Regions from separate parts of the Clostridium sp. LXY-7 genome, predicted to be linked through region 3. Evidence: predicted binding sites of a transcription regulator. Region 3 holds the regulator's gene; each other region holds the start of a gene.

Region 1 (10,383 bases), on a different contig from region 3:
CTCTTTAAAGAAAGCTTCATAATACGTATATCTCTTAAGTTTTATAATAGCTAATTCACATTCAGGAGCAATCCCCTTAAAAACTTCTCTATTTCCGCTAGCAGCCATGATTCCAGACATTTGAGTTCCATGACCAATTTCATCTCTACTAGGTACTATTGCATAGGGATCTCCATCATTATTTTTAACATTAATAGCCTCATTTATTTGCTCTTTCGTATAAACAACACCAAAAGGTACCCCCGCAGAAGGAGGGTCACTTTGAATTGATTGATCCCATATACTTTGTATTCTTGTAGTTCCATCTGGAGATAAAAAGGCATTATTTAAATAATCAATCCCTGTATCTATAATTCCAATAATAACATCTTTTCCAGTAACATTTATAGCTGGATTATTTTGAACCTTTCTAATCTGGGCTGCTTCTATAGGTGTAATTGCTGTAATATCTTGTAATGTAGAAAAATCATTATTAGAGGTTTCTATCAGGGTGAATGGATCAATCTTATCAATATAATTAATTGTAGAAGTTTTTTGTAAAAACTCATCTATCATATCACCTTTTACAGCTAATGCTGCAAGATAATCATTTAAAGCATATGCACACACATAATCCATAGATTCCATCTCTTCTAAAAAATTCCCTGAATAATCTACAAAGAGATTTAAATAAGTTGGGTCATAAAAGAGGTTATTACAATATGCCAAATTAACCACCTGAAAATTAATACTATAATATAATATTCACGAAGTGTATATTATATGATTGTATAATTATGTTTTAATACAATGTTAAGTCCAGTTTCAACTCAAGTTTAAAACATAGCTAATTTTAAGTTTATTTAATTTATTATACTACTCTTTATTTTGATACAGTCCCTTTAATAAGTATGTTAATCCTTAACTTATACTATTATTTTACTCTACCTACAGTAGTATTATCACATGTTCTATCTCTAAGGTCTTCTATTGGATTCGGTGCTTCCTCAAATCTATAATCCATTCCTTTTTGTTTAATATAATTATCTATAACTATATGACTTGCAACCTCATTAACATTTTTATTTACGATATTTTGATATTTAAAGAAATCAAAGTCATTTGGAAGATTTGATACTTCAGTATAATCTTCTCTTTGGGCAGTTAGTCTAGCTGTTTTCTGTACTTCTCGTACATATTCTTTGTTTGGACCCAATTTAAGTAACTTTGGAAAAGCTCCAGTTGGTATGACTTGCTGCCATTCCTTACCTTCATATTTCTTTAATAGTTCAGCCGCTTTATGTAAATGCGCTACTTCTTGAATGTAATTTTGTTCCCATATCTTTTTAATATTTTCATCTGTTTCATCTTCATAGCATGAATAATATAAATAACATTCTGTGTATTCATGCATAAGTAACTCTTCAAGCCATGTACAATTGGTATCCTTCAAGCTTCCATATTGAGTAACGTGCTGCTCCTCAATCATTCCAATTTCTAAATAAAGCTTTCTTCCAATATCAGTTTTATATAAAGAGCTAACATTCATATAATAATTCATTGTTTGCTGTTCTGCTGCTGTTATAATTCCTATATTAAGTTTTGTCAGTGGATCAGCAGTTTTAAAATCTACAAATCTTCTCATATCATCATAAGGGTAACGGTGTTCTGATATTGTAGGCCTACCTGGCATAATCTCTGTATAGTGTCCTACAAGATTCTCTGCTTTAACTCCCTGTTCCATTTCAAGTAAATCAGCATATCTATATAAGTGATCAAAATCTTCAAGTAATGCAAAATCTAGAGCTTGCTTTACATATATATTGGATTCATTCTTTGCAAGTGCACATGTTAAATCAACAGCTAGTTGTTCATAACTTATTGTTGTTTCAAGTATAGTCTCATCAAGTGGCCTTAAATTACTAATTTTCTTTTGTTGCTGCTGTTCAATTCTTCTCATAAGTGCAAGTTCGCGCCTTATATCATTATTATTACAATGACGAGAAAATTGATGTGAAAACCAAGTTGCTTCAAATTCCGTACCATTCATTAAAATTATACGAGTTTTAGTATATGGATCCACTTCATTCTTATTATATTTTTTAGGATATAACTGTGCCCAGTCTTGAATGGTGGAATCTATGCTAACTGGCTTTTCTTCAAATGGATTTAACATAAAATCACTCCTTTATATTTTTATATCTTATTACCTCATTAATTTTTCCCTAAACACTTTTTTTATTCATTTAATTTATATAAGAAATAATTCTATAACTAAGCTTCAGTTGTAGAAAGTATTCCCAATAAGCAAATTCCATCTAAAGCTAAGAATCACTTGATAACTTCATATCATGTAAAAAGGCACTTATATTTCTATAAGCGCCTTTTATAAGGAGGATTATGCCTTGAATCAGTATACTATATCATATGCTTTACATTTATTATTATTCTAAAAATAACTCATATAGTATCTATCCTTATACGTCTGATTATATACTCTATCTGTAACTATATGAAACATTTCATATAACTTAACCGTACCATTATATCTTCACTTAAATATTATATATTATAAGAGATAAAGGAGGCGAGTTTATGGCTTGTCCTGAAGTAATGCAATTACACGTTCATGAATTTTTAGGTAGCACTAGGGTAGCTGAGCTTGGATCAGATGATGCTCATAATCACCGTTTTGCAGGAATTACTAGCCAAGCAATTCCTTTTGGTGGAACTCATATCCACTTAGTAAACACAAGTACTGACTTTTTTGATCACTTCCACGAAATTGAAGTCATTACTGGTCCTGCAATCCCTGTAGGTGAAGGAAGGCACGTTCACTTTGTATCTGGTACCACCACTTGTGTTGATGACCATGTTCATGAATTCATTTTTACAACTTTAATTCAAGCACCTATATTTGTAAGCTAGATTATTTAATATATGGCAGTTTTACACTGATTTTGTGTAAAGCTGCCTCTTAAATTTTACAATACTTATTTCTTCAATGTAGTTTAAAAAACATATTCTTTAATGAAAAAATCTTAATTTAAGGCTTTGTTTTAAATGGTTGTTGATTTTAGAACTATATATTATTGCGAAGCAAACCATTTGCAGGAAAATTAAATTTATCAACATATTGATGTTTCACTGTTCCACATTGAATAGTATTTTCCCCGCTTATTCATAAGTTTCTCATGATTACCCTGTTCAATTATTTTTCCATCACTTAGTACTAAAATATTATCTGCATTTTTTACTACAGAAAGATTGTGAGCAATCATTATTATGGTTTTATTTTCTCTTACAAGTTTTGATATAGCTTCTTTAACATATAGCTCATTTTCTATATCTAAAGATGCTGTGGCTTCATCAAGAAGAAGTATTGGACTATCTTTAAGTATAGCTCTTGCAATTGAAATACGCTGTTTTTCTCCTCCTGATAATCTATTTCCATTTTCACCTGCAAAAGAATCATATCCACTTTCTAATTTAGTAATAAACTCATCACAATTTGAAGCTTTACATGCACTTACTATTTCCTTATCTAGAGCTTCTTGTTTTGCAAACTTTATATTATTTTTTATACTATCATTAAATAAGAAAACATCTTGATATACCATAGAAATATTTTTCAATACCTTTTCCCCATTGATATTTTTAACGCTTATTCCTCCTATTTTTATATCTCCAGCTTCTGGTTCATAAAATTTTGAAATAAGATTAAGTACTGTGGATTTTCCTGAACCAGAATCCCCCACAATAGCAGTAAGTTCACCATGTTTAGCTTTAAAACTTACATTTTTTAATACAGGATTATCTTCTATATAACTAAAAGAAACATCTTTAAATTCAATATCATAGCTATTTGGATTAAATACAATTTCTGAATAATTATCTTCCTTCTGTAAAGCTATATTATCCATAGCATTTTTTGAAATCATAAGATTTTTATAAGAAGTCAAATCTATAAATAAGGTACCCATAAGCTGGGATATGAAAAAGGATAGGATAACACAAATAACATATTCAGAAGAGGTTATTCTATTAAAAATCAATTCACTTCCTCCAAGTATAATAGTTAACGGTGTACTTATATCTACTATCATTCTATAAATACTCCCTATTGGAACTACTTTAGATTCAAATTTATAACTGATATCACTTATACTCTTTAAAGAGTTATTTATTTTTTCATTCTTTACCCCTCCAAGACCATAACTTCTAAAGGTTTGTATACCATTTATATATTCAACTAAATCACTAACATTATCATTAAGTATATCCTTCTTTCTTCCTCCATACTTTTTAACCAACTTAGATGATATAATCATAAAAGGAATAATTAGTAATGCAGAAATTAAAATTACTATGCCAATAGTATTATTTATAGTAAATAAGAATAACAATGTTACAGCACTTAACGTGATATTTTTAGCTATTTCTCCAACTTTATGTCCTAAAATATCTTCATAATTATTTACGTCATGGGTTATTACGTTAATAAATTCTCCTGTTTTATACTTTGAAAAATTTATAAGCGGAAGGTTCTTTATCTTATTTCCAAGAAAAAGCCTTATACTTCTTGCAGTGGAAGACCCTCCTACATGTCCTAAAGTGTAACCTATAGAATATAAGAGTAAACGTACCATAAATATACATACTAGTAATTTACATAAATTTATTAATTTACTTAATTCAAAGTTATTTTGAAACACTGAATCTATGGTTAAAAATATAACACCTAGTACTGAGCCCGTAAGTAATCCTTCAATTATATTGAGAACAATTGAAACAATCAACTTTTTATCTTTTTTTATCCACATAGAATTTTCCATGTTATACACCTGCCTTTACATAGTACTCAATATTTCTTGATTTGTCATAAGCATTACATATCTTTCTATAATAATCATTAATTTCTAGTAATTCTTCATGAACTCCTATATCTGTAACCGTATTATTTTCTACTACCGCTACCCTATCACATTTCTTCACTATATTAAGTCTATGAGCAACAATGATCACTGTTTTATCTTTACACAAATTGTCTATAGCCTTATCTATCTCTTGTTGATTTTCAGGGTCAGCTGCCGAAGTTGCTTCATCTAGGATAAGTATTGGCGCATTTTTAAGTATAGCTCTTGCAATGGCTATTCTTTGCTTTTCTCCTCCACTGAACCGTGAACCATGGCTCCCTACTTTTGTACTATAACTTTCTGGAAGCCTTTCAATGACATGATGAATTTGAGCTTTTTTAGCTGCTTCTTTTACTTCTTCAAAGGTGGCATTTGTCCCCATTTTTATATTCTCAAATATAGTTTCCTTTGTAAGAAAAGTATTTTGAAATACTATAGATATATTCTCTAAAAGAGTTTCATAATCTATATTCTTTATATCTTTTCCACTTATTAAAATTTTCCCTTTATCTATATCAAAAAATCGTGCAATAAGTTGTATTATAGTACTTTTACCAGCCCCAGACCTTCCAACAAGAGCTATCTTTTCACCATCTTTAATAGTAAGGTTCACATTGTTTAATATATTTGTTTTTCCATCATAAGAAAAACTTACATCCTGAAATTTAATTTCTGCACTACTTGGAAATGTCTTGTCCCCTTTTTCATAAGCAGGTATTTCTAGAATTTTCCTTGCATTGTTAACTCCATTAAGAACCTTCGAGAAGTTTGAGCCAAGCTCCATTAGAGGTCTAAGTTCTGAAAGATAAAGACTTCCTACAAACGCAAATAGTATTAATCCACCAGCTTGAACATTACCATGATTATACATTAAACCACCTATAGGAATTATAAGTGCTACTCCGCACTGGAGGATTATTACAAAAATTGCATATAGAGGTCCCATTTTATGTGCAACCTTCTTCCATAGACTATACTGTTCATCAATGGCTCCTTTATACTTTTTATAAGAATCAGCTCCCATATCATAAGCTTTTATAAGCTTCATCCCATTTATATATTCAATCATTACTGAATTTAAATTTCCAATAACTTTATTGAATTCAGCCATTCTATGATTTTCACCTTTAAACATGATGATTTGTAGTAATATTCCAATAGGTATTGGAATTAAACTAATAAGTGCTAAAGTAGGATTTATAGTATATAAATAAACAAATATAGCTATTGGTCCACTTAAATACATAAATATCTCAGAAAGATGATGAGCTAAAAACAGTTCCAATTTTTCAATATCTTCACTAATTACTTTTTTTATCTCCCCAGAACTCTTTTCACTAAGATATCCTAGAGGTACCTTTGCCATGTGATTTATAATCATACATCTCACATTGTAAAGCGCATTATAAGCTCCTTTATGAGAAGCCACTATACCCACTGCCATAAAAAAGTATCTCAATATAATTGAAACTGTCAAGAAAATACCATATTGAACTAGTATTTCCCTTGTTACTTGCTTAAAGTAAACAACTTCTATAATTTTATATATTGCAATATATGGAGCTACCACCATTAATCCACTTATAAGGCCACATAATATAGAAAAATACAGCTTATATTTTTCTTTTCCAGCCCATTTAAATAAGATCAATAAAGGATTTTGTTTTTTTTCATTCATAAAGTTTCCCCTCCGTCTATATAACTTTTGTAAATACAGAATACTTCATGGCGAAAATCTTATCTACTCCATTACATTGTAAATATACCTTTTTGAAATTCTTTTTCATTTGATAATATATATCAATATCAATAAAAAAAAGTCACTTGGTAAATAATTACTAGTTACCAAGTGACTTTTTTTATTCTAACTACATCATTATCTTGCAAATATTATTTGTAAATTCTACAGGATCAGCTATAGTTAATCCTTCTATAAGCAATGCTTGATTATATAATAAATCTGTATATAATTTAAATTTATCTTTATCACCTTCATAAGCTTCTTTTAAAACTTTAAATACATGATGATTTATATTTATTTCTAGAATCTTATCTGCTTTTATGTTCTCATTATTAGGCATAGCGTTTAGAACCTTCTCCATTTCAATTGAAAGTTCTCCTTCATTTGATAAGCATACTGGATGATTCTTTAATCTCTTTGAAGCTTTAACAGCTTTAACCTTATCTGATAATATCTCTTTCATGCCCTCAAATAATCCACTATTTTCCTTACTTTCTTCCTCAGATGCCACATTTTCTTCTGCATCTATACCTAAGTCGCCACTGGATACAGATTTAAATTCCACATCCTTATAGTTCATCATCATTCTTATAGCAAACTCGTCTACCTCATCTGTAAAGTAAAGTATTTCATATCCTTTATCTAATACAAGGTCTGTTTGTGGCATCTTCTCAATTCTTTCATTGGATTCACCTGCAGCATAATAAATGTATTTTTGTCCTTCTGGCATTCTAGAAATATATTCAGCTAAAGTTACCATCTTCTTCTCTTTTGAAGAATAGAACATTAATAAATCTTGTAATACATCCTTATTACTTCCAAACTCACTGTATATACCATATTTTAACTGTCTTCCGAAGGATTTGTAAAATTCTTCATACTTTTCTCTTTCATTCTTTAATATATTTTCTAATTCATTTTTTATCTTATTTTTTATATTTTTAGCAATTAATTTTAATTGTCTATCATGCTGTAATATCTCTCTAGATATATTAAGAGATAGATCCTCTGAATCTACTATTCCTTTTACAAAACCAAAATAATCTGGTAATAAATCTGGACATTTATTCATTATTAAAACACCGCTTGAGTATAACTCTAAACCTTTTTCATACTCTTTAGTATAGAAATCATAAGGTGTTTTCTCCGGAATGTATAAAATTGAGTTATAACTTACTGCTCCATCTACACTTATATGAATGTGTTTTATCGGCTTATCAAAGCCATAGTGCTTTTCCGCATAAAAATTATCATAATCTTCTTTTGTAAGCTCATTTTTATTTTTTCTCCAGATAGGAACCATACTATTTACTACTTGTTCCTCTGTATAATCTTCATATTCACTATCGCTACCCTCTTTAAGTTTGCTACTAGTTACATCCATTTTTATTGGGTATCTAATGAAATCAGAGTATTTCTTAATTATTGACTTTATTTTATATTCTTCTAAATATTCATCAAAATTTTCATCCTCTGTATTTTCTTTTATCTTAAGTATAATGTCTGTACCAACAGAATCTTTTTCACAAGGCTCTATAGTGTATCCTTCTATACCTTTAGATTCCCATCTATAAGCTTCCTCATTACCAAAGGCTTTACTTATAACCGTAACTTCATCAGCTACTAAGAATGAAGAATAAAATCCTACTCCAAATTGTCCTATTATATCATGACCATCTTCAATTTCATTTTCCTTTTTAAATTGTAATGAACCACTCTTTGCTATAACTCCAAGATTATCATCAAGCTCTTGTTGAGTCATTCCAATACCAGAGTCAGAAATTTTTAATGTCCTATTTTCTTTATCAATGGTGACTTTAACATAGTAATCATCTTTCTCAAATACTAGAGAATCATCTACCAATGTTTTATAATAAATTTTATCAATAGCATCACTAGCATTAGAGATAAGTTCTCTTAGAAAAATTTCTCTATGAGTATAAATTGAGTTAATCATGAGGTCTAAAAGTCTTTTAGACTCTGCTTTAAATTGTTTTGTTTCCACTTTAAATCTCTCCCTTCAGAATAAAAAACTCATAATATATAAGTTACAATTAAGTTTTTACATTGTTAGCACTCTCACTCATTGAGTGCTAACCTATAATCTTTATATACCATATTAAAAATATTATGTCAATATATCTCACTAAAGTATTAGTTACCCTCTTCTTTAGATACCTTCAATTTAGTAGCTTAAAAAGCTATATGTAAATTATTTAATATTTCTAATAGATAAAAATCCTTCAAAATAATTTTGAAGGATTTTTATCTATTAGAAATTCTATATTCTGATGGAGATATTCCAAATTCATCTTTAAAGGCTTTTGAAAATTTACTATTATTAGTGTATCCAACTAAATTTGCTATATTAGCTATGGTCAAATCTTCTTTCACTAGAAATTCTTTGGCCTTTTTCATCCTATAACTTTTAACATATGCGTATATAGAACATTGATAGATTTCCTTAAATCCTTTTTGTAAATCAGTTGAATTAATTCCAACCATATCAGAAAGTTCTTTTATTGTAGTATGGGAATCTATATTTGTTACAAGAATTCTTCTAGCATCTTTTATTTTATCCACAAAGGACCTAGGAAAATACTTCTTTTCTCTAATTTTATAATCAGAATTCCCTAATATATAAAGTAAAAGTTCCACTACTTTTATTTTAAGAAGATAATTTTTAAATTTTTCTGGTAACACAAAAAATTCCTTAAATATATGATCTAGACTTTGACTTCCATGGTTTACTATGCAGGTATCTGAATTAAAAGATGAATTAATGAGGTTTTTAAATTCCCCTTCAGAAGTTCCAAGCATAGTAGCTATGTTTTTAGAAGCCTCATCTATATAAATCATTACCGTTACCCCTTTATAATGTTTAGTTGTAAAATCGGCCAAAACCACGCCTGTCTTATATCCAAAAATAGAAATATCCCCATCCCCCATATAAACTATTTTTCTATTTGCAAATTCACTTTCCAAATATCCTTCTAAGCAATAATTTATTTCCAAAGAATCTACACTTAGTTTAAAACTTTCACTTAATGGTTTATATATTTCAAAATCATTATATGTAACTTCAATTCCAGACATTACACCGTAGCTTGTTATAGTACCCTTTCCAAATTCCTCTGAAATGTTATATACTACATACTCTTCCATAACCTCTTTTGAACCAATGATATATCTAAACATATTCATATCTTCATCAAATCGCTTCATCCTTAATTACCACCTTAAACACCTGATTTTATGAAACATTATAACATACATTTTACTATAATCATAAGCTCAATGTCATAGATAAAAAAACATAAGCATGAACAGATATTACAAATAATTCGTTAAACCCATTTTTAAATTTACTTAATTAATTATCTAATTCTAGTGGTAAAAATGCATATTCTCCATTTCTGATAATCTCTCTTTCAATTACGAGAATAGGGTTTTTAAAAATCGGTCCATCTATTACTGTAGTGTGAAACTCTCCGCCCTCCCCGCAAGGATCAATTCCACGTTCCTCTAGCTCTTTAATATATTCATTGGTTAATATTCGTCCTAAGTCTTCTTCCTTCATTCCTAGGGATAGATTTACTGTTACCACTTTAGTTATGAAGCCTAAATTTATAAATTCTTGTACAACTTCTTTATGATCCATCTCCCATAAGGGCATACCAAGACTTAAGCCTGCATTTTTAGTAACCTTATCATGCCAACAGCCATGAACTGGCATATCTAAATCTC
Region 2 (10,383 bases), on a different contig from region 3:
TACTGTATGGCAGTAGGTTCTTTCGTCTCCCATAACCCCAACAGATTGGATGTTTGGAAGGCATGCAAAGTATTGCCATATTTTGCTTTCAAGATTTGCTATAGCTACTTCTTCTCTAAATATTGCATCAGCCTCTCTAACTATCTCTAGTTTTTCCTCAGTAACTTCACCAAGCACTCTTATTGCAAGGCCTGGTCCTGGGAATGGCTGTCTCCATACTAAGTGATGTGGAATTCCAATCTCTTCTCCCACTGCTCTAACTTCATCTTTAAATAATTCTCTTAGTGGCTCTATTAACTCAAAGGTAATGTCCTCTGGTAACCCTCCAACATTATGGTGGCTCTTTATAGTAGCTGAAGAGTTAGTTCCACTCTCTACTACATCAGCATAAATAGTTCCCTGTACTAAGAAATCTATTTCACCTAGTTTGTTTGATTCTTCTTCAAATACTCTTATGAATTCTTCTCCAATGATTTTTCTCTTTCTCTCTGGATCAGAAACTCCCTTAAGTTTTCCAAGGAATCTATCTTGAGCATTAACTCTTATAAGATTCATGTCAAAGCCTTTTCTAAATATCTCTTCAACCTGATCTCCTTCATCTTTTCTAAGTAACCCATGATCTACAAACACACAAGTTAAATTTTTTCCTATTGCTTTATGAACAAGTACCGCTGCTACAGAAGAATCTACTCCTCCTGATAATGCACAAAGTACTTTCTTATCTCCAACTAATTCTTTAATTGCCTTAATTTTTTCTTCTGCAAAAGAAGCCATTGACCAATCGCCCTTTACTTTACATACATTATATAAGAAATTTTTAAGCATTTGTTTTCCGAATAGAGTATGTTCAACCTCTGGATGGAACTGTACTCCATAAAGTTTCTTATCTTCATTGCACATTGCAGCTATTGGACATTGATCTGTTTTTCCTATGATTTCAAAGCCTTGTGGTGCACTTTCTATAAAGTCTGTATGGCTCATCCAGCATTGATTTTCTTCTATGTTACTAAATAATGAATTATTTTCATTTAAATTAACTTCTGTCTTTCCATACTCTCTAACTGGTGCAGTTTTAACTACTCCACCTAAAGTATGAGACATCAATTGAGCTCCATAGCATATTCCAAGGATAGGAATGTTAAGTTCAAATATTCCATTCTCAACTCTTGGTGCACCTTCTCCATAAACACTGTTTGGGCCACCAGTGAATATTATTCCTTTTGGATCTAATTCTTTTATCTTATCTACTGAAATAGTATAAGGAACTATTTCACAATATACTCCATTTTCTCTAACTCTTCTTGCTATTAATTGATTATATTGACCTCCGAAGTCAACTACCAATACTAATTCTCTGCTCATAGATTTAGCCTCCTTTAAATATTAGCTCTACTATAGATTATTGAGTTACACTATAGTTTGGAGCTTCCTTAGTTATTACTATATCATGAGGATGGCTTTCTCTAAACCCTGCTGAAGTTTGAACTACAAAATTTGCAGTCTCATATAGGTCTCTTAAAGTAGCTGCTCCCAAATATCCCATTCCTGAACGAATACCACCAATTAATTGGTAAATAGTCTCTACCACAGTTCCTCTGTAAGGAATTCTTCCCTCAACACCTTCTGGAACCAATTTTTTATTATCTTCTTGGAAATATCTATCCTTACTTCCATTAGCCATAGCTCCTAAGGAACCCATTCCTCTATATACTTTATAGCTTCTTCCTTGATACATTTCAACTTCTCCTGGTGCCTCTTCACAACCAGCAAATAATGAACCCATCATACAAATGTTAGCTCCTGCTGCTAATGCCTTAACTACATCTCCAGAATATTTTAATCCTCCATCAGCTATTACTGGAACACCATACTTTTCTGCTTCCTCTACGCAGTCCATAACCGCTGTAAGTTGAGGTACTCCTACTCCAGCTACTACTCTAGTTGTACATATAGAACCAGGTCCTATTCCAACTTTTACACAATCTGCTCCTGCTTCTATTAAATCTTTAGTAGCTTCTGCTGTAGCTACATTTCCTGCTATTATTTGAAGTTCTGGATATTTAGCTTTAACTTGCTTAACCGCTTCTAAAACTCCTCTTGAATGTCCGTGAGCAGTATCTATAGTTATAACATCTACATGAGCTGCTGCCAATGCATCTACTCTATCCATTAAATCTTTAGTAACTCCAACTGCTGCTCCACAAAGTAATCTTCCACCTTGGTCTTTTGCAGCATTAGGAAATTTAACTGCCTTTTCTATATCTTTTATAGTTATAAGTCCCTTTAGATTAAATTCACCATCTACTAATGGTAGTTTCTCTATTTTATGTTTTGCAAGTATTGCCTTAGCTTCATCTATACTTGTTCCTTCAGGTGCAGTTATTAAATTCTCACTAGTCATAACTTCACTTACTTTTTTCGTATAATTTGTTTCAAAAACTATATCTCTATTAGTAATTATACCAACTAATTTTCCATTCTCAGTAACTGGTACCCCTGATATTCTATACTTAGACATTATATCCATTGCGTCTTGAATAGTATTTTCTCTTCCAGTAGAAAAAGGATTAACTATTACTCCATTTTCTTGTCTTTTAACTCTATCAACTTCACTAGCTTGAGCTTCTATTGACATATTTTTATGTATAATTCCTATTCCACCTTCTCTTGCCATAGCAATTGCCATCTTAGATTCAGTAACTGTATCCATTCCAGCACTCATAAGTGGTAAGTTTAATTGTATCTTCTTAGTTAAGTTTGTTTTTAATGTAACATCTTTAGGAAGTACTTCTGATTTATTTGGAACTAATAAAACATCATCAAATGTGTACGCTTGCTTTAAAATCTTTGCCATAATAAAACACCCTCTCTTTCAGTAATTATATATTTAACTCTTATTAACTTTTAAATCTACAAACAAAAAATGCTAGGTTTCTCATATAGATTAAATTAATCCTATAAGTAAAACTAGCATGCCCAATTAAACAATTAACACACCTTATTTTACCCATAGTCAGAAATTTTCGGTTTCCGGTAGATACTCCTTGCCATATTCAAGGTATATATGAGAAATAAATATATATAATATTAAATTTTTATAGTATCAATGTATTTATTACATCTATTTTATTTAAATGGCCATGCTTTGTCAAGGATTAATTTTGATTTGGTTACCTGTAAATTTTTGGACGTATTATAAAATGCATTACTTTTATCATTAAATTTCAATAATAAATTAAATTTTTTTTATAAAATTCCATAAATCCATGCACATATCCTCCAAATTATATTTACATTCCCATCCCAGTAATTCCTTAGCTTTTTTAGTATCCGCATAACTAATGGCTATATCCCCTAATCTTCGTGATGTAAACTCATACTTTATATTAAGTCCACTGATTTTTTCAAAGGTTTTAATTACTTCAAGAACACTATAACCTACACCTGTTCCTAGATTATATACTTCAATGCCTTTATTATTTCTAATTCTATTCAATGCTTTAATATGACCATTAGCAACATCACAAACATGTATATAATCTCGTATGCATGTACCATCAGAAGTATTATAATCATTTCCATATATATTAAGATGAGTCTGCTGACCTATTGCAGCATTTGCAATAAGTGGAAGAAGATTATTTTGTATAACTTTCGGATTTTCTCCATTTAATCCACTCTTATGAGCTCCTATAGGATTAAAATATCGTAGCAGTATAATGCTCCACTGATTGTCAGATATATATAAATCTCTTAAAAATTCCTCAATCATAAGCTTTGTTCTTCCATATGGGTTTGTGGCAGAAAGCGGCATTTCCTCTACAAGCGGTGATATATTACTGGTTCCATATACTGTAGCCGAAGAACTGAAAACTAAATTCTTACAAGAATATTTGTTCATTACTCTGCAAAGTGTAATAGTCCCTACCATATTATTGTTATAGTATTTAAGTGGTAATAAAATTGATTCCTCTACTGATTTCAATCCAGCAAAATGAATAACAGCTTCAATTTCATTTTCTTCAAAAACTGATTCCAAATCTTTTTCATTCAAAACATCAGTGTCATAAAATTTAACATTTTTACCTGTAATTTTTTCTATACAACTAGCTGTTTCATATTTTGAATTAGAAAGATTATCCACTATTATAACCTGATTACCTTCATTAAGAATTTCTATACATGTATGACTTCCAATATATCCCATACCACCGGTTACTAAAATAGCCATAACTCTTCACCCCATGCTTTTGATATTTATTAATATTATAAAATATACATATTCCATATCTTTAATCCTGAAAAAATAGTTATTATCACTGATATAAATATAAATGGTCCTAAGGGTATATAATCTTTTCTATTTTTTAGTTTAAACACTATTAATATCATGCTTATAATGGCTCCTATTATGAAAGTTAAAAAAAGCATTATTAATGTATACTTCCATCCCAGAAAAATTCCACAAAGTGCACATATCTCTATGTCCCCTTCACCCATTCCTCCAACTGTATAAACTATTAATGCAATGAGGCCTCCTCCTATAAATCCTCCAAGTAAATAATTTATAAAGGAACTCTTTAATAAGATTGCCTCTGCTACTATAAAAATTACTCCTAGTATAATACCTAAATACGTTGTATTTGAATATACGTAATTAGTTTCAAAATCTATAATGCTAATAACAATTAAAAAACAAATTAAAACTATATATTTAAAAGCTAAAAATGAAAATCCATAGGTTAAATATATCAAAAGGAATAAAACTCCAGTAACTAATTCAATTAATGGATATATATAAGATATCGCTACTTTACAATTTCTACATTTTCCTTTTAACAATACATAGCTTAATATAGGTATTAAGTCATACACTTTTATCTGTGTTCCACAATTTCTGCAATGGGATTGCATAGATACTATAGATTCCTCCTTAGGAATCCTGTAAATACATACATTCAAAAAGCTTCCTATTACAATTCCAAATATGAAAACTATAATCTCCATACTTACTCTCCTTAATTTTATTTTAACTATAGTATTTAAATTTATATTTTGAATTTCATTATTGTATTTTATTTATGATTTTGCATAAAAAAATAGCCGAAATACACCTACTCCATTTAAATTCATAATCAATTACTTTATAACTAATTATAAATTTATATACATCAGCCTGTGTATTATATATTATTACATATTCTGTATATTATGTAAATTATTTTAATTTAGTTTTCTAATCTTATATCAAATATAGGTAACGACACATTTAAATTCTTCCTTTATATAGATTTCAATAATGTAGAAACTTAATTACAACTTATCTATATTGTTTCAATTTTATTTCTATTATGATAAAAGACATTGTGCTATCTCGTTAACACAATGTCTTTTCAATATATAATCATAAAAAAAGAGTACCCATCTATGAGTACTCTTTTCTTGTATTTAATTCTAGTACATTCCATCCATTCCCATTCCTGGAGCTCCACCCATTGGTGCTGGATTCTTTTCAGGAATATCTACAACTGCAGCCTCTGTTGTTAAGAATGTTGCTGCTACTGATGCTGCATTTTGTAATGCGCTTCTAGTAACCTTAGTTGGATCAACTATACCAGATTTGATCATATCAACAAATTCTCCTCTTAAAGCATCATATCCAACTTCTACACCTGAAGTTCTAACTCTTTCTACTATTACTGAAGCTTCATCTCCAGCATTTGTAGCTATTTGTCTTAATGGCTCTTCTAATGCTTTTTTAACGATGTTTATACCAACTTGAACTTCTGATATATCAGATGTCAATTCAGAAACCGCTTCTATAGCATTAATATATACTGTACCACCACCAGCTACTATTCCTTCCTCAACTGCTGCTTTTGTAGCTGCAAGAGCATCTTCTATTCTAAGTTTTCTTTCTTTTAATTCTGTTTCTGTAGCAGCTCCAACTTTGATTACAGCTACTCCCCCTGCAAGCTTCGCAAGTCTTTCATTTAATTTTTCTCTGTCAAATTCAGAAGTTGTATCTTCTATTTGCTTTTTAATTTGGTTAACTCTACTGTCTATATCAGCTTTATTTCCTCTACCATTAACTACTATAGTTGTTTCTTTAGAAATTTTTACACTTTCAGCTCTTCCAAGCATTTCTACTGTAGTATCTTTTAAATCGTGGCCTAATTCTTCAGAAATAACTGTTCCACCTGTAAGTATTGCTATATCTTGAAGCATTTCTTTTCTTCTGTCACCAAAGCCTGGAGCCTTAACAGCTACACATGTAAATGTACCTCTTAATTTATTAACTACTAATGTAGCTATTGCTTCTCCCTCTACATCTTCAGCAATTATTAACAATTTCTTACCAAACTGAACTATTTGCTCAAGAACTGGTAATATTTCTTGTATATTGCTTATTTTCTTATCTGTTATTAATATATATGGATCATCTAAATTAGCTTCCATCTTATCTGTATCTGTTACCATGTATGCACTTAAGTATCCTCTGTCAAATTGCATTCCTTCAACTACATCAAGTTCTGTTCCCATAGTTTTAGATTCTTCAACAGTAATAACACCTTCATTACCTACTTTTTCCATAGCTGTAGCAATTAATGCTCCTATTTCCTCATCTGATGCTGAAACAGCTGCAACTCTTGCTATATCTTCTTTTCCGTCTACTTGCTTAGAATGTTTTTTAATCTCTTCAACAGCTTTATCAACTGCTAATTTGATACCGTTTCTTATTAACATAGGATTTGAGCCTGCGGTAACATTTTTTAATCCTTCTCTTATTATTGCTTGAGCTAAAACTGTTGCAGTAGTTGTTCCATCTCCAGCTACATCATTAGTTTTATTAGCTACCTCTTTAACTAGTTGAGCTCCCATATTTTCATATGCATCCTCAAGTTCTATTTCTCTAGCTATAGTAACACCATCATTAGTTATAAGTGGTGATCCAAACTTTTTATCTAATACTACATTTCTTCCCTTTGGCCCTAATGTAACTTTAACTGTATCTGCAAGAGTGTCTACCCCTCTTTGCATTGATCTTCTTGCTTCTTCACCAAATAAAATACTCTTTGCCATAATAACCCTCCTACTATTAATCTAAATTTATTATTCAATAACCGCTAATATATCTTCTTGTTTTAAAATTATATACTCTTGATCCTCAAATTTAATTTCATTTCCAGAATATTTAGAGAATAATACTTTGTCTCCTACTTTTACTTCCATTTTTATTTCTTTTCCGTGAGAAACTGTTCCTGGTCCTACTGCAACAACCTCAGCTTCTTGTGGCTTTTCTTTAGCTGCTCCCGTTAAGACAATTCCGCTCTTTGTAGTTTCTATTGCCTCTAGTCTTTTAATAACAACTCTGTCACCAAGTGGTCTAATATTCATAAAAAAACCTCCTATACCTCAATGTAATATATTTTATTATTAACTCTAATCCGTTCTATTAGCACTCATCTTCATCGAGTGCTAATTATACTATTATAATAAAGAAATATGCTAGTATTATCAAATGTATGAATGTTGATAAAACCTTAAAATTACGCTGTAATCTATGAATACATATGATTACCTCTTATTCTCTCATGATTTCTTCTTTTTTTTCTTAATTACTCTATGAAAGAAGTCTATAATTTTATTTCCTTTAAAAATTCCTATAATAAAGAGTAAAGATGCAATTATTGCAATAGTTATAACTGATGCGTAGTTTTGATTATGTACTCCATGACCAAAAAATGCTGATACAATTATCCATGGAACTCTACCAAGAGATGAATATATTATAAAATCCTTTATTGTTACTTTCGAAATTCCTGCTACATATACTAATATATCTTTAGGTATACCAGGAATAAAGTATATAATAAATATTACAAGATTATTACTTCCAGTATCTAATATTTTCTTGATTCTAGTAAGATTCTTTCTCTCTATCAAATTATTTATGTACTTTTTACCCAAAGTTCTAGCTATATAATAACCTAGCACACTTCCAGTTATTATTCCTATTGATGATAGTATAGAACCAAGAACTGGTCCAAATACATATCCTCCTACAATCTGCACTACTTCTCCTGGAATAAAAAATACAATAACTTGAAGTACTTGAATCAATACAAAGGCTATCATACTATAATGCCCAAAGGATAATATAAGATCCTTTAAAGCGTATGGATCTTTAAAAACAGTAAACCTATTTGAAAAATAATAGTACGCCATACCTATCAATACTATTACAGCCGTCCAGATAAATCCTTGCCATATGTATTTTTTAATACTTCTATTTTTGTTCATTACTTAATATTCCCCCTTTATCCAGATTTTGTACAATGTGTTTACTCGCCTATTTTTATATTATTTTCCCTTGCATAATAAAATAGATATTGTTGTGCGAATCCAGACAATTCTCCAAATTTCTCTCTTCCAAAAGTCCTTATTTTAGGAAGTGATACATCTGGCGCCAAATAAAAAAATTGCATAGCTCTTTTAACCCAAACATCTACAGGAAATGCAGAGTATTTCTCCATAGAAAACAACATTATACAATCAGCTACTTTGGGACCAACCCCACTAAAACTCTGTAATCCATCATGACATTCATCATCATTACCTGACATTATATCTTTCAGATTATATTTTTTATTTTTTAAATCTTCTATAGCTTTCATTATATATTTGCTTCTAAACCCTACCCCTAAGGTATCTATCTCTTCTATAGTTGCATCCTTTAATTGATCTACACTAGGGAATGCATAATAAGCTTTCCCTTTATACTCAAGCTTACTTCCATAAGTTTTACTAATATTTTCTATAGCTCTTTTTATCATGGGAATTCTATTATTTGCAGAAGTTATAAAGGAGATTAACATTTCAAAAGGATCTTGTTTCAATATTCTAATACCCTTACCAAATTCCACAGCCTTCTTTAATAGTTCATCTTTACTTAATTCATCCTTTATACTTTCATAATCTCTACTTAAATCAAAATATTCACACCATATATTATTAAAGTCATCTAAATTAGTGTTATATATGATAACATCAGTGCCTCTTTTTTCAATTTCTATAACTTTACCAAAAGCCACACCTATATAATTGTCGTTTTCTTGTCTATTCCATCTAAAGCATTGTCCACAATCAAATATATGTGGTAACTCAAAATTCCTTACATTCTTTAATATAATACTACTTTCCCCTTGTATTACTTCTGTAAAATCCATTATCTATCACAGCCTTTCAAATCAATTTTATAGAAATAGTGCTAAGAATATTCTCAGCACTATCCCTATAAATTATTCTTTTCACATATTTTATGTATTTAATTCTCTCTTGATAATTTTATCTAATATAATAGCACCCTTTTCTATAATTTTAAAACATCTTGTTTCTTCATCTCTATATCTTTCTTTTAATTTTAAACAATTATCTGTATTACATTCATTAATAAAGCTTTCTATAAATTCAGCTGTCAGTGACTTAACTCTATCACTTTCATGAGCTCTATCTACAGTAAATAATAATCCAAATACTGATATAGCTCCCGTTATTACACCACAAGTGCTCCCAACTGCCATTCCACCACCAAATGCAGCCATAACTTTAAAAGTTTCCTTTGTAAGATTTAGGTTATATTCTTCGTTAGCAGCATATAGCATTGTTTCTGAACAGTTTAAATCATATTCCTCACTATAAAACTTTTTAACCTTATCTAATAGCATTATACCCCTCCCCATTATTATTAACATAATCCTTATCTTTATTTATACTATAAAAAAAACATCTTTAAAAGCTTTTTATTTACTTTCAAAGATGTTTTTATACATCTAGAGATCTTGAATTTTAAAATTCAAATTTAGTTTTAAAATCTAGCATAATATTATAATATATTTTATATCTTATACTCTAAATTATAGACTAGAAAGTTTTTCATCTATTGCTTTTGCAGCTTTCTTACCGGCTTCCATAGCGAGTATAACTGTTGCCGCTCCTGTAACAGCATCTCCACCTGCATACACATTCTCTTTTGATGTTAATCCGGTATCTTCCTCTGCTACAATACATTTATATTTATTTATATCTAATCCTTCAGTAGTAGATGGAATCAATGGGTTCGGTGAAGTTCCTAAAGACATTATTACTGTGTCACACTCTAATATGAACTCAGAACCCTTAACTACTTGAGGTCTTCTTCTTCCTGATTCATCAGGCTCTCCAAGCTCCATTCTAACACACTTCATACCTTTAACCCATGCATTCTCATCTCCAAGTATTTCTACCGGATTAACAAGCAAGTCCATTATTATGCCTTCTTCTTTTGCATGATGAACTTCTTCAACTCTAGCTGGAAGTTCAGCTTCACTTCTTCTATATACT
Region 3 (10,383 bases):
TGTTTTACTTCCTTAGCTAAAATCTCAATAATTTCTTCATCATTAAGATTTGAAGCGCCAGCCTTTTCAACTAATAAAATAGCTGCTTTAGCCATGCTAATTACACTTGCTCTAAATTTATCTTTTTGTTTAAGAGCATTTTTCCAGTCTTCCTGTAATTTTTCCTTAAGGAATGACATTCTTAAAACAACCTTCTTTCAAAATCCTACTTGAATTTTCTCTTTCTAGCAGCTTCTGATTTTTTCTTTCTTTTTACACTTGGTTTTTCATAATGTTCTCTCTTTCTAACTTCTGAAAGAACACCAGCTCTTGCGCATTTTTTCTTAAATCTTCTTAATGCATTCTCTAATGATTCATTTTCTCCAACTTTTATCTCTGACATTTATTATCCCTCCCTCCGCTAGCTCAATTCAAATTTAATTAAAAGTAGCCAATGCGAGGCCTAAATAGCACATTTTCAATTATACAATTCACATTGTGTAATGTCAAGATTTTCGGCACTTTTTATTTTAAGTGAATTTAACCTGGTGGCCACTTTAAATTCCTTCCTCCTAATATGTGGAAATGTAGATGATTTACTGTTTGCCCACCTTTTTCTCCTATATTAGTCACTACCCTATAGCCTTCTTCATATATGCCAACTTCCTTAGCTATGTTAGGAATTTTAGTAAATATATATGAAATTATATGATTATTCTCGGCATTTATATAATTCAAAGAAGTTATATGATCCTTTGGTATAATTAATATATGCACTGGGGCTTCAGGACTTATATCTTTAAATACTAAAATTTTTTCATCCTCGTAAATCTTTGAAGATGGAATTTCCCCTTTTGCTATCTTACAAAATAAACAATTCTCCATGAAATCACCTCCAATTTATAAAATATTGATATATATGTATTTCTACATTTTATGATTTTTTCCTTTATTTTTCTTTTTAACATACTTCTAATATAATATATTAATAATTATGCTAAAGGTACCTCTAATTATATAATTCCATCCATATGTTCACCTTGAATATGAGTAAGTTTTGTATTAATTACTTTCCCTCTTAAATCTTCTTCACTATAAGTGATTACTTTAATGTAATTTTCAGTATATCCAACAAAATAATTTTTATTATTTGTAAGCTCTTCTTCATATAAAACTCTCATATTTCTATCTATATAAATTGCCATAAATTCTTTTTCTAAATTTTCATTAAGATTTATTAATTTTTTACTTCGCTGTTCCTTTAATTTTCCATCAACTTGAAAAGGCATAGTAGCTGCTTTTGTACCTTCTCTTTCGCTATATTTAAATATATGCATCTTACTTAATTTTATATCCTTCAAAAATTTATAAGTTAACTCAAATTCTTCTTCAGATTCTCCTGGAAACCCTACTATAATATCTGTGGTTATAGAAACATCTTTTAGTCTCTTTCTAAGATTTTCTACTACCTCTTTATAAATCTCTGTAGTGTAATGCCTATTCATCCTTTTTAGTGTTCCATTGCATCCACTTTGAAGAGAAAGATGAAAATGAGGACACAAATTCTTAAGTAGTGATATTCTATCTATAACTTCTTCTGTGAAAAACGTAGGATCTATAGAACCTATTCTTATTCTTTCTATTCCATGTATTTTATCTATTTCTTCAAGAATTTTCACAAGATTCCAATCACCCTTTAAATCTACTCCATAAGAAGCGGTATGGACTCCTGATAATATTATTTCCTTAAATCCATTCTTAGAAAGTTCTTTCACTTCACTTATTATTCTTTCAGGTTTTTTGCTACACACAGCTCCTCTAGCAAAAGGAATCAAGCAATAAGAACAGAACCTGTTACAGCCATCTTGAATTTTTAAAAAAGCCCTTGTTTTATCTTGATAATCTTCAATAGATAAATTTTCAAATTCTTTATTTTTTAAAACATCATTTACCTCTACAACTTGAGATTTTTCTTCTCTAGCTCTATTTACCCAATATACTATGTCACCTTTATTTCTTGTACCTAATACTACATCTACTCCGGATATCTTAGAAATTTCTTCAGAAGCAATCTGAGAATAACATCCTACCACTGCAATAATAGCGTCTTCATTTTTACGCCTAGCTCTACTTATCATTTGACGTGATTTTTTATCCCCCATATTGGTTACAGTACAAGTATTAATTACATATACATCAGCATACTCTTCAAATCCTACTACTTCATATCCTTCTTTAATAAATTTCTCAGTCATAGCCTCTGACTCATATACATTAACTCTACATCCTAATGTTGCTAGTGCAACTTTCATTATTTATTTCCTCCTAAATCTCCAAGCTCATACATTACAAGACTCAGTGTCACAAAACCTGCTGTTTCTGTTCTAAGTATTCTTGGTCCTAAGGTTATAATATATGCCCCTAATTCCTCTAAAGTACTTATTTCACTTTCTTCAAAGCCACCCTCTGGTCCTATAATTATAGCTACACTTTTTATTTTATTATCTACTAATTTACTTCTTAAATATTTCATTCCTTGATTGGATTTATTCTCATAAGGAACAACAATCAAATCATATTCTCTTAAATCTACCAATAATTCCTTAAACTCTATAGGCGTATTTATTTCAGGAATGGAACTCCTTTTACTCTGTTTACAAGCCTCTAATGCTATCCTGTTCCATCTATCTACCTTTTTAAATTCAGAAGTTTCATTTCCTTTTACTACAACCCTCTCAGTAATAATTGGTGTAATACTATTAACTCCAAGTTCTGTGCATTTCTGAGCTATTAGGTCCATTTTAGCAGCTTTAGGCATCCCCTGATATAAATGGACCATAATTGGACTCTCATTATTTAATTCTACCTCTTTTATTAAAACTACCTTTACTTCTTTTTTATTTACCTCTTGAATCTCTCCTAAGTACTCTGTTCCTTTACAATCATTTATGTTAACATTATCTCCATTTTGTAGTCTCAGCACCTTATATATATGCTTTACATCATCACCATTAATAATACAAATATTCCCACAAATATTACTTTTATCAACAAAAAATTTATGCATAAATCATAACTCCTATCAAATATCAAAGTTAAATTTGCCTATTTCTTAGCAACTATACAAACCCATTCTCCATCTTCAAAAATTTCATCTATTTTAAAATCTAAATTCTGTAATTTTTCTATTACAGCGTCTCTTTTATCTTTAATTATTCCAGATGAAATAAAATATCCATCTTCTTCTATAAACTTTTTAACTCCTTCAGCTAAAAACATAATTATATCCGCCATTATATTAGCTATAACTATTTGTGCTCTTCCTTCAACTACTTCCATTAAATCACCATTAACTATATCTATATTATCTAAGTGATTAAATTCTACGTTACTTTTAGCCGACTCTACCGCTACTGGATCTAAATCTACTCCTACTACTTTCTTGGCACCAAGCTTAGCAGCTGCTATAGAAAGTATACCTGAACCTGTACCTATGTCAAATACTGTATATTCTTTTTTAGTATATTTCTCTAAAGCTTTTATACACATTCTAGTAGTTTCATGGGTTCCAGTCCCAAATGCCATACCTGGATCCAACTCTATTACTAATTCATCATTAGTTTTTTCGTAATTTTCCCAAATAGGCTTTATTACTATCTTCTCACCTATCTTTGTTGGCTTATAATATTTTTTCCAATTATTTTCCCATTGCTCTTCATTCACCTTATTTGATGTTACTATACCTTCCCCTTTTGAGAACCCAAATTCCGGTAGTTTTTCTACGCTTTCTTCTATATATTTTAATGTTTCACTAAAGCTTTCATCCTCTTTGAAGTATCCTTTTACTACTGCTCCTTCTTTTATATTCAATACGGCTTCATCAAAATAATCCCAGTAGCCTGGATTTTTCTTTTTAAACTCTACATCCTCAGAATCCTCTATAGATACTCCCTTGACATCGCAATTATAAAAAAAGCCTGATACTGCTTCCGTAGCTTCACTACTAGTTATTACAGTAACCTCTATCCAATTTTTATCCATTTTATCTCCTCCAAGTCATATAAATCCAACTTAAATCTTACTATTATAGTTTATAACCAATTCTCTCAACTGGATTTTTACAAAGATCTTCAATTGTCAATTATATAATTATAAGTTTTATCATAAATTAAATCAATAAGGCATCTGAAGAAAAATAACTAATGATTTTTTTCAAGATGCCTAAGTACATATAATTAAAAAACTTCGTCTTTAAACGAAGTTTTTTAATAGTAAATCTATTTACTGAAAAATCCTTTTTTATGTTTTCTTTTTTCAGCTATACCGTCTACATTTTCTCCACTAGCCTCCATAAACATCTCTAAAGCCTCTACTTGTTTATCGTTAAGAGCTTTAGGAACATCCACTATAACTTTCACATAGTGATCTCCTCTTCCAGCTGAATTAACCCTTGGAACACCTTTTCCTTTTAATCTAAATACAGTTCCTGGTTGAGTTCCTGCTGGTATTTTATAAGTCACATCTCCATCTACAGTTGGGACCTTAATATCAGTTCCTAATGCTGCTTTAGCAAAAGAAACATGAGTCTCCATATGGATATCAAATCCTTGACGTTTAAAATCTCTATGTGAAGCTACTCTAATATTTATATATAAATCCCCTGCTGGTCCACCATTTTCTCCTGTTTCTCCTTGACCCCTAAGAGGCATTACATTTCCGCTGTCAACTCCAGCTGGTATATTAATTGTAACATTTCTTGTTTTTCTCTCTTTTCCTGTTCCTCTACAACTTGAACAAGGATTTTCAATAGTTTTACCAGTTCCTCCACAAGAATCACAAGTTGCTGTGGTTGAAATAACTCCTATTGGTGTCCTTCTTTGAATTTGAATTTGACCTTTTCCATTACATTTAGAGCAAGTTTTAGGAGAAGTTCCTGCCTTAGCTCCAGTTCCTCCACAAGTTTCACACTTTTCTTTTCTTGTAACTGAGATTTCCTTTGTACACCCAAATACAGCTTCTTCAAAGGTTAAGTTTAGCATATGCTCTAAATCAGCACCTTTTCTTGGGGCATTTTTGCTTCTTCCAGAAGAGAATCCTCCACCAAAAATATCACTAAAAATGTCTCCAAAACCTCCAAAACCTCCAAAATCAAAACCATCAAATCCTTGACCATTAAAGTCTGCAGTACCAAATTGGTCATATCTTTGTCTTTTTTCTGAATCTGACAATACTTGATAAGCCTCATTTAATTCTTTAAACTTTTCTTCTGCTTCTTTATTATCTGGATTTCTATCAGGATGATATTTTAATGCTGCTTTTTTAAACGCTCTCTTTATATCTTCTTCACTGGCATCTTTATCTATACCAAGTATTTCATAATAGTCCTTATTTGCCATCTTAATTTTCACCACCTATTTTACTCTGTTTTATATATTAAAACATATTAGGTATAAATTCAACCATAAATAGTTTATGTATTTATCTTAAGAATTGATACACATTACATGAATGCTTAAATTAAGGGATGAGCTTTCACCCGTCCCTTAATTTATATTATCTAATTAATCTACTTTAAAATCCGCATCTACTACATTATCATCTTTTGGACCTTGGTTAGCTCCTCCACCCATGTTGTTTGGATCAAAACCCTCTGCTCCTGGTTGTGCTCCTTCTTGCTGATATATTTTAGAAGATATTGCATAGAACTCTTGAGTTAATTCTTCTATAGCTTTTTTAATAGCTTCTATATCTTCTCCATCTTTAACAGATTTTAAAACTTGTATTCTTTGCTCAACTTTAGCTTTATCTTCAGAAGAAACCTTATCACCTAATTCACCTAAAGTTTTTTCTGTTTGATATATAATTTGGTCTGCATTATTCTTTGTTTCAATTTCTTCTTTTCTCTTTTTATCTTCTTCTGCAAATCTCTCTGCTTCATTAACGGCATTTTGGATTTCATCTTCATTTAAATTAGTTGAAGCTGTAATTGTAATATTAGCTTCTTTCCCTGTTCCCTTATCCTTAGCAGAAACTTTAACTATACCATTAGCATCGATATCAAAAGTAACTTCTATTTGAGGAATTCCTCTTGGAGCTGGTGCAATTCCTGAAAGTGTGAATCTTCCAAGAGTCTTGTTATCTGCAGCCATTTGTCTTTCACCTTGAACAACGTGAATTTCAACTGATGTCTGACCATCTGCTGCTGTTGAGAACACCTGGCTCTTCTTAGTAGGAATTGTAGTATTTCTTTCGATTAATGGTGTAGCTATTCCACCCATAGTTTCAATTCCAAGCGTTAATGGTGTAACATCTAATAATAATACATCCTTAACCTCTCCTGTTAATACTCCACCTTGAATAGCTGCTCCTGCTGCAACACATTCATCTGGATTTACTCCTTTTGAAGGCTCTTTTCCAGTAAAGTTTTTAACTGCCTCTTGAACCGCTGGAGTTCTTGTAGATCCTCCAACTAATACAATTTTATCTATTTCATTTATTGTAAGTCCAGCATCTTGTAATGCCTTTCTCATAGGCTCTATAGTTCTTTGTACTAAATCATGAGTTAACTCATTAAATTTAGCTCTTGTTAAATTCATATCTATGTGTTTTGGACCTGTAGCATCTGCAGTTATAAATGGAAGATTGATATTTGTTTGCATTGATGAAGATAACTCTATTTTAGCTTTTTCAGCAGCTTCTTTTAATCTTTGAAGAGCCATCTTATCATTTCTTAAATCAATACCATTCTCTGCTTTAAATGTATCAGCAATATAATCCATAACTTTTTGGTCAAAGTCATCTCCACCAAGACGAGTATCTCCATTTGTAGCTTTAACTTCAAATACTCCGTCTCCAAGCTCTAATATAGATACGTCGAAAGTACCTCCACCTAAGTCATAAACAAATATCTTTTGATTTGTATCCATTTTATCAAGACCATAAGCAAGTGATGCTGCTGTTGGCTCATTTATTATTCTTTTAACATCAAGGCCAGCTATTCTTCCAGCATCTTTAGTTGCTTGTCTTTGGCTATCGTTAAAATATGCTGGTACTGTAATAACCGCTTCAGTTACGCTCTCTCCAAGATAAGCCTCTGCATCTGCTTTGATTTTTTGAAGAACCATAGCTGAAATTTCTTGAGGTGTATATTCTTTTCCATCTATATTTACTTTATGATTAGTTCCCATATGTCTCTTAATAGACATTATAGTTTTTTCAGGATTAGTTATTGCTTGTCTTTTAGCAACCTGTCCTGCTAACCTTTCACTATTAGGTAAAAAAGATACTACTGAGGGAGTAGTTCTCGCACCTTCTGAATTAGGTATAATTACAGCATCTCCTCCCTCCATTACTGCAACACATGAGTTAGTTGTTCCTAAGTCGATTCCAATTATTTTTCCCATAATGATTTCCTCCTAAAATTAATTTGCAACTTTTACCATGCTATATCTTAATATTTTATTTCCTTTTTTATATCCCTTCTGGAATACTTCACAAACTTGATTAGCACCAATTTTTTCGTCTTCAACATGCATTACTGCATTGTGAAAATTAGGATCAAAATCACCCTCTGCTTGTATTTCTTCAACTCCAAGTTTTTCTAGAGATGAATTAAATTGCTTTATAGTGATTTCTATTCCTTTTTTTAGGTCTTCTGCACTTCCTTCTACAGAAATTGCACGTTCCAAGTTGTCTAACACTGGTAATAATTCCTTTAATATGTCTTCACAAGAATCTGCATATATATTTTCCTTTTCTTTTTGTGTCCTTTTTCTGTAATTGTCATACTCAGCTATTGTTCTTAAAAGCTTATCCTTTGTAGAATCTAGTTCTTCTTTTAATTTTACATTTTCTTCTTTTAAATTTTTAAACTTTAGCATATCATTTTCTTCCTCTGCTTTCTCCGAAGAGGCTTTACTTTCTTCATTATTTTCAGTTTCCACCTTTTCATTACAACATGCTGACCCTTCACAATTACACTTATTTGTATTTTCTTTTTCTACAGATTCCTCTTGGTTAACCTCTAAATTTTGTTGTTTTTCCTCTGGATTATTCTGCAATGTACTTTCCTCCATTCCAACTAAATAAGAAATAACCTTATTTATATATTTTTGAAATATTAAAATTTATTTCTTTAACAATTGTGTCTAGTATTGATATAACTCTGCTATAAGGGATTCTAGTAGGTCCAATTACCCCTATAGTCCCTAATATATTTCCATTATAACTATAACTAGCAGTTATAACACTACATTCTTTAGCACCTTCCATAAAGTTTTCTTCTCCTATTTTTACAGAGAATATTCCTTCATTAAGATTATCATCTAATAAACTTTTTAGATTTTCTTTATCATTTATTAATCCAAAAAATTCTCTTGCCTTCTGAATGTCATTATATTCTTGATAATTTAAAATATTCGTATATCCTTTTGTATAAATTTCATTTCCTTCACTACTTATTAAAGTTTCATATAATACTGGAATTATAGCATCGAATATTTCTTCATATCCTCTTAGTCCATTTTTTAAATTCAATAAAAATTCTAAAGTTATCTGTTCAACAGTTACTCCTATTAGATATTTATTTAGTATATTATTTACTTTTAAAAATGTAGAGTCGTCTATATTGTTATTTACTCTTATAACATTATTCCTAATATCTCCATTATCTACCATCACAGTAGACAATATAGTATTATGGTCTAAGGGTATAAGTTTAATTAACTTTACAGAAAACTTCTTCACCGAAGGTGCTTTTACCAGTGAAGTTAGCATGGTCAAATCTGAAAGAATATTAGTTGCTACATTAAGAATTTTATCTACTTCATAAAAGGCTATATCCATTAAGTAATTTTTTATGGCTTCATACTCATCTTGAGTAATCTTTGTCGGAGTCATTAGTTTATCTACATAAAGCCTATATCCTTTATCTGAAGGCTTTCTACCAGAAGATGAATGAAGTTGTTCTAAAAAACCCATCTCTTCCAAGTCAGCCATTTCATTTCTTATAGTAGCTGAACTAATTCCTAGATCATACTTTTTTGCTATGGTTCTAGAACCCACTGGCTCTCCATAATTTATATAGTCATTTATTATAGCCTGAAGTATTCTTATTTTTCTTTCATCCATATCCATATCATCACCTCATTATTAGCACTCACCACCTTCGAGTGCTAACGACTATACTAAAAACATATCACGTCAAAGATGAAATGTCAATAGTATTTATAATAAAAAATCTGCCATAATTATATTGCTCAATTCAATTCCCTTTGAAGTTAAATATAATCTCTTATTCTTCTCTTCTATGAATTGTAGCTTTTTATATTTCTCTATAATTTTTCCATAGAAATGATATACTGAACAATTAAATTTCTTGTAAAATTCTTCAATGCTTATTCCTTCTATCTTTCTTAGTCCTAGAAACATAAATTCCTCTATATCATCCTTAATTTCATTTTTTATTTTTTCAACTATAGCACTGTTGTTCTTTTCTATTTTTAATATATATTCTTCTATATTTTCTTCGTTTCTATACCTAAAGCCTTCATGATAAGAATGAGATGCCGATCCACACCCTATATAATCACCCAAATTCCAATATATTAAATTATGTTTACATTCATAACTTTTCTTTGAAAAATTCGATATTTCATATTGTTCATATCCATTTTTCTCTAAAGCGTTTACGGCATAGTAATACATCTGTCTTTCCACACCTTCTTCTGGAAGCATTAATTCATTTTTCTCATTTAACTTATAAAAAGCTGTTCCTTCTTCAATTATTAAACCATAACAAGATACATGCTCTGGCTCTAAATCTATTATTGTATCTAGAGTATTCTTCCATTGATGGATATCTTGATTTGGAAGACCAAACATTAAATCTACATTTATGTTATTAAATCCGACTTTTTTAGCAAGATTATAATTCTCCTTAAATGTATGGAAATTATGAATTCTCCCCAAAATGTTTAAAAGTCCATCATCACAGGACTGCAATCCTATACTTAATCTATTGACTCCCATTTCTTTCATTAATGTCAACTTTTCTATATCTAAAGTTCCAGGATTACACTCCATAGTAAATTCACATTGTTCTTTAAATTTCAATTCTGAAATTGTTTTTAGCAAGATTTTCAAATCCTTTAGTCCTAAATAACTTGGAGTACCTCCACCAATAAATATACTTTTTACTATATGATCTTTAGTTTTTTCTTTGATTTCCTTATTTAAAGCCAGCACATATCTCTCTTCTAAGCTCTCTTTACCACTATAGGATGGGAAGTCACAATACCTACACTTTTGCTTACAAAAGGGTATATGAATATAAAGTCCTATCTCCTTCATTTTCAAACCTCCTATAATATAAAAATAAGGACCATTCATAGTCCTTATTTTTAT

Evidence for each region. The regulator HrcA, encoded in region 3, represses chaperone genes, less so after heat shock. The targets are predictions, from matches to a motif close to TGTTAGCACTCNNNNNNNNNGAGTGCTAACA.
Region 1: htpG (molecular chaperone HtpG) is a predicted target of HrcA. The motif match lies at 8,705-8,735, and genes of this name have one in related genera.
Region 2: groES (co-chaperone GroES) is a predicted target of HrcA. The motif match lies at 7,455-7,485, and genes of this name have one in related genera.

Annotation. Positions count from the first base shown of each region.
Region 1 is NZ_JBLLJL010000002.1:1,030,192-1,040,574, forward strand. It holds gene ACI48Q_RS11980 (S8 family peptidase) at 1-708, opposite strand, end outside; gene ACI48Q_RS11985 (hypothetical protein) at 914-2,155, opposite strand; gene ACI48Q_RS11990 (YmaF family protein) at 2,575-2,907, shown strand; gene ACI48Q_RS11995 (ABC transporter ATP-binding protein) at 3,108-4,814, opposite strand; gene ACI48Q_RS12000 (ABC transporter ATP-binding protein) at 4,816-6,573, opposite strand; gene htpG (molecular chaperone HtpG) at 6,764-8,641, opposite strand; gene ACI48Q_RS12010 (helix-turn-helix domain-containing protein) at 8,902-9,861, opposite strand; gene ACI48Q_RS12015 (Dph6-related ATP pyrophosphatase) at 10,010-10,383, opposite strand, start outside.
Region 2 is NZ_JBLLJL010000004.1:292,618-303,000, reverse strand. It holds gene guaA (glutamine-hydrolyzing GMP synthase) at 1-1,362, opposite strand, end outside; gene guaB (IMP dehydrogenase) at 1,400-2,854, opposite strand; purine riboswitch at 2,991-3,088, opposite strand; gene galE (UDP-glucose 4-epimerase GalE) at 3,236-4,231, opposite strand; gene ACI48Q_RS14610 (prepilin peptidase) at 4,267-5,007, opposite strand; gene groL (chaperonin GroEL) at 5,455-7,083, opposite strand; gene groES (co-chaperone GroES) at 7,114-7,398, opposite strand; gene ACI48Q_RS14595 (TVP38/TMEM64 family protein) at 7,594-8,304, opposite strand; gene ACI48Q_RS14590 (DNA-3-methyladenine glycosylase family protein) at 8,346-9,230, opposite strand; gene ACI48Q_RS14585 (C-GCAxxG-C-C family (seleno)protein) at 9,321-9,728, opposite strand; gene gltA (NADPH-dependent glutamate synthase) at 9,918-10,383, opposite strand, start outside.
Region 3 is NZ_JBLLJL010000001.1:1,231,022-1,241,404, reverse strand. It holds gene ACI48Q_RS05905 (GatB/YqeY domain-containing protein) at 1-179, opposite strand, end outside; gene rpsU (30S ribosomal protein S21) at 206-382, opposite strand; gene ACI48Q_RS05895 (histidine triad nucleotide-binding protein) at 520-864, opposite strand; gene mtaB (tRNA (N(6)-L-threonylcarbamoyladenosine(37)-C(2))-methylthiotransferase MtaB) at 993-2,291, opposite strand; gene ACI48Q_RS05885 (16S rRNA (uracil(1498)-N(3))-methyltransferase) at 2,291-3,046, opposite strand; gene prmA (50S ribosomal protein L11 methyltransferase) at 3,085-4,020, opposite strand; gene dnaJ (molecular chaperone DnaJ) at 4,257-5,375, opposite strand; gene dnaK (molecular chaperone DnaK) at 5,541-7,382, opposite strand; gene grpE (nucleotide exchange factor GrpE) at 7,401-8,054, opposite strand; gene hrcA (heat-inducible transcriptional repressor HrcA) at 8,077-9,114, opposite strand; gene hemW (radical SAM family heme chaperone HemW) at 9,205-10,329, opposite strand.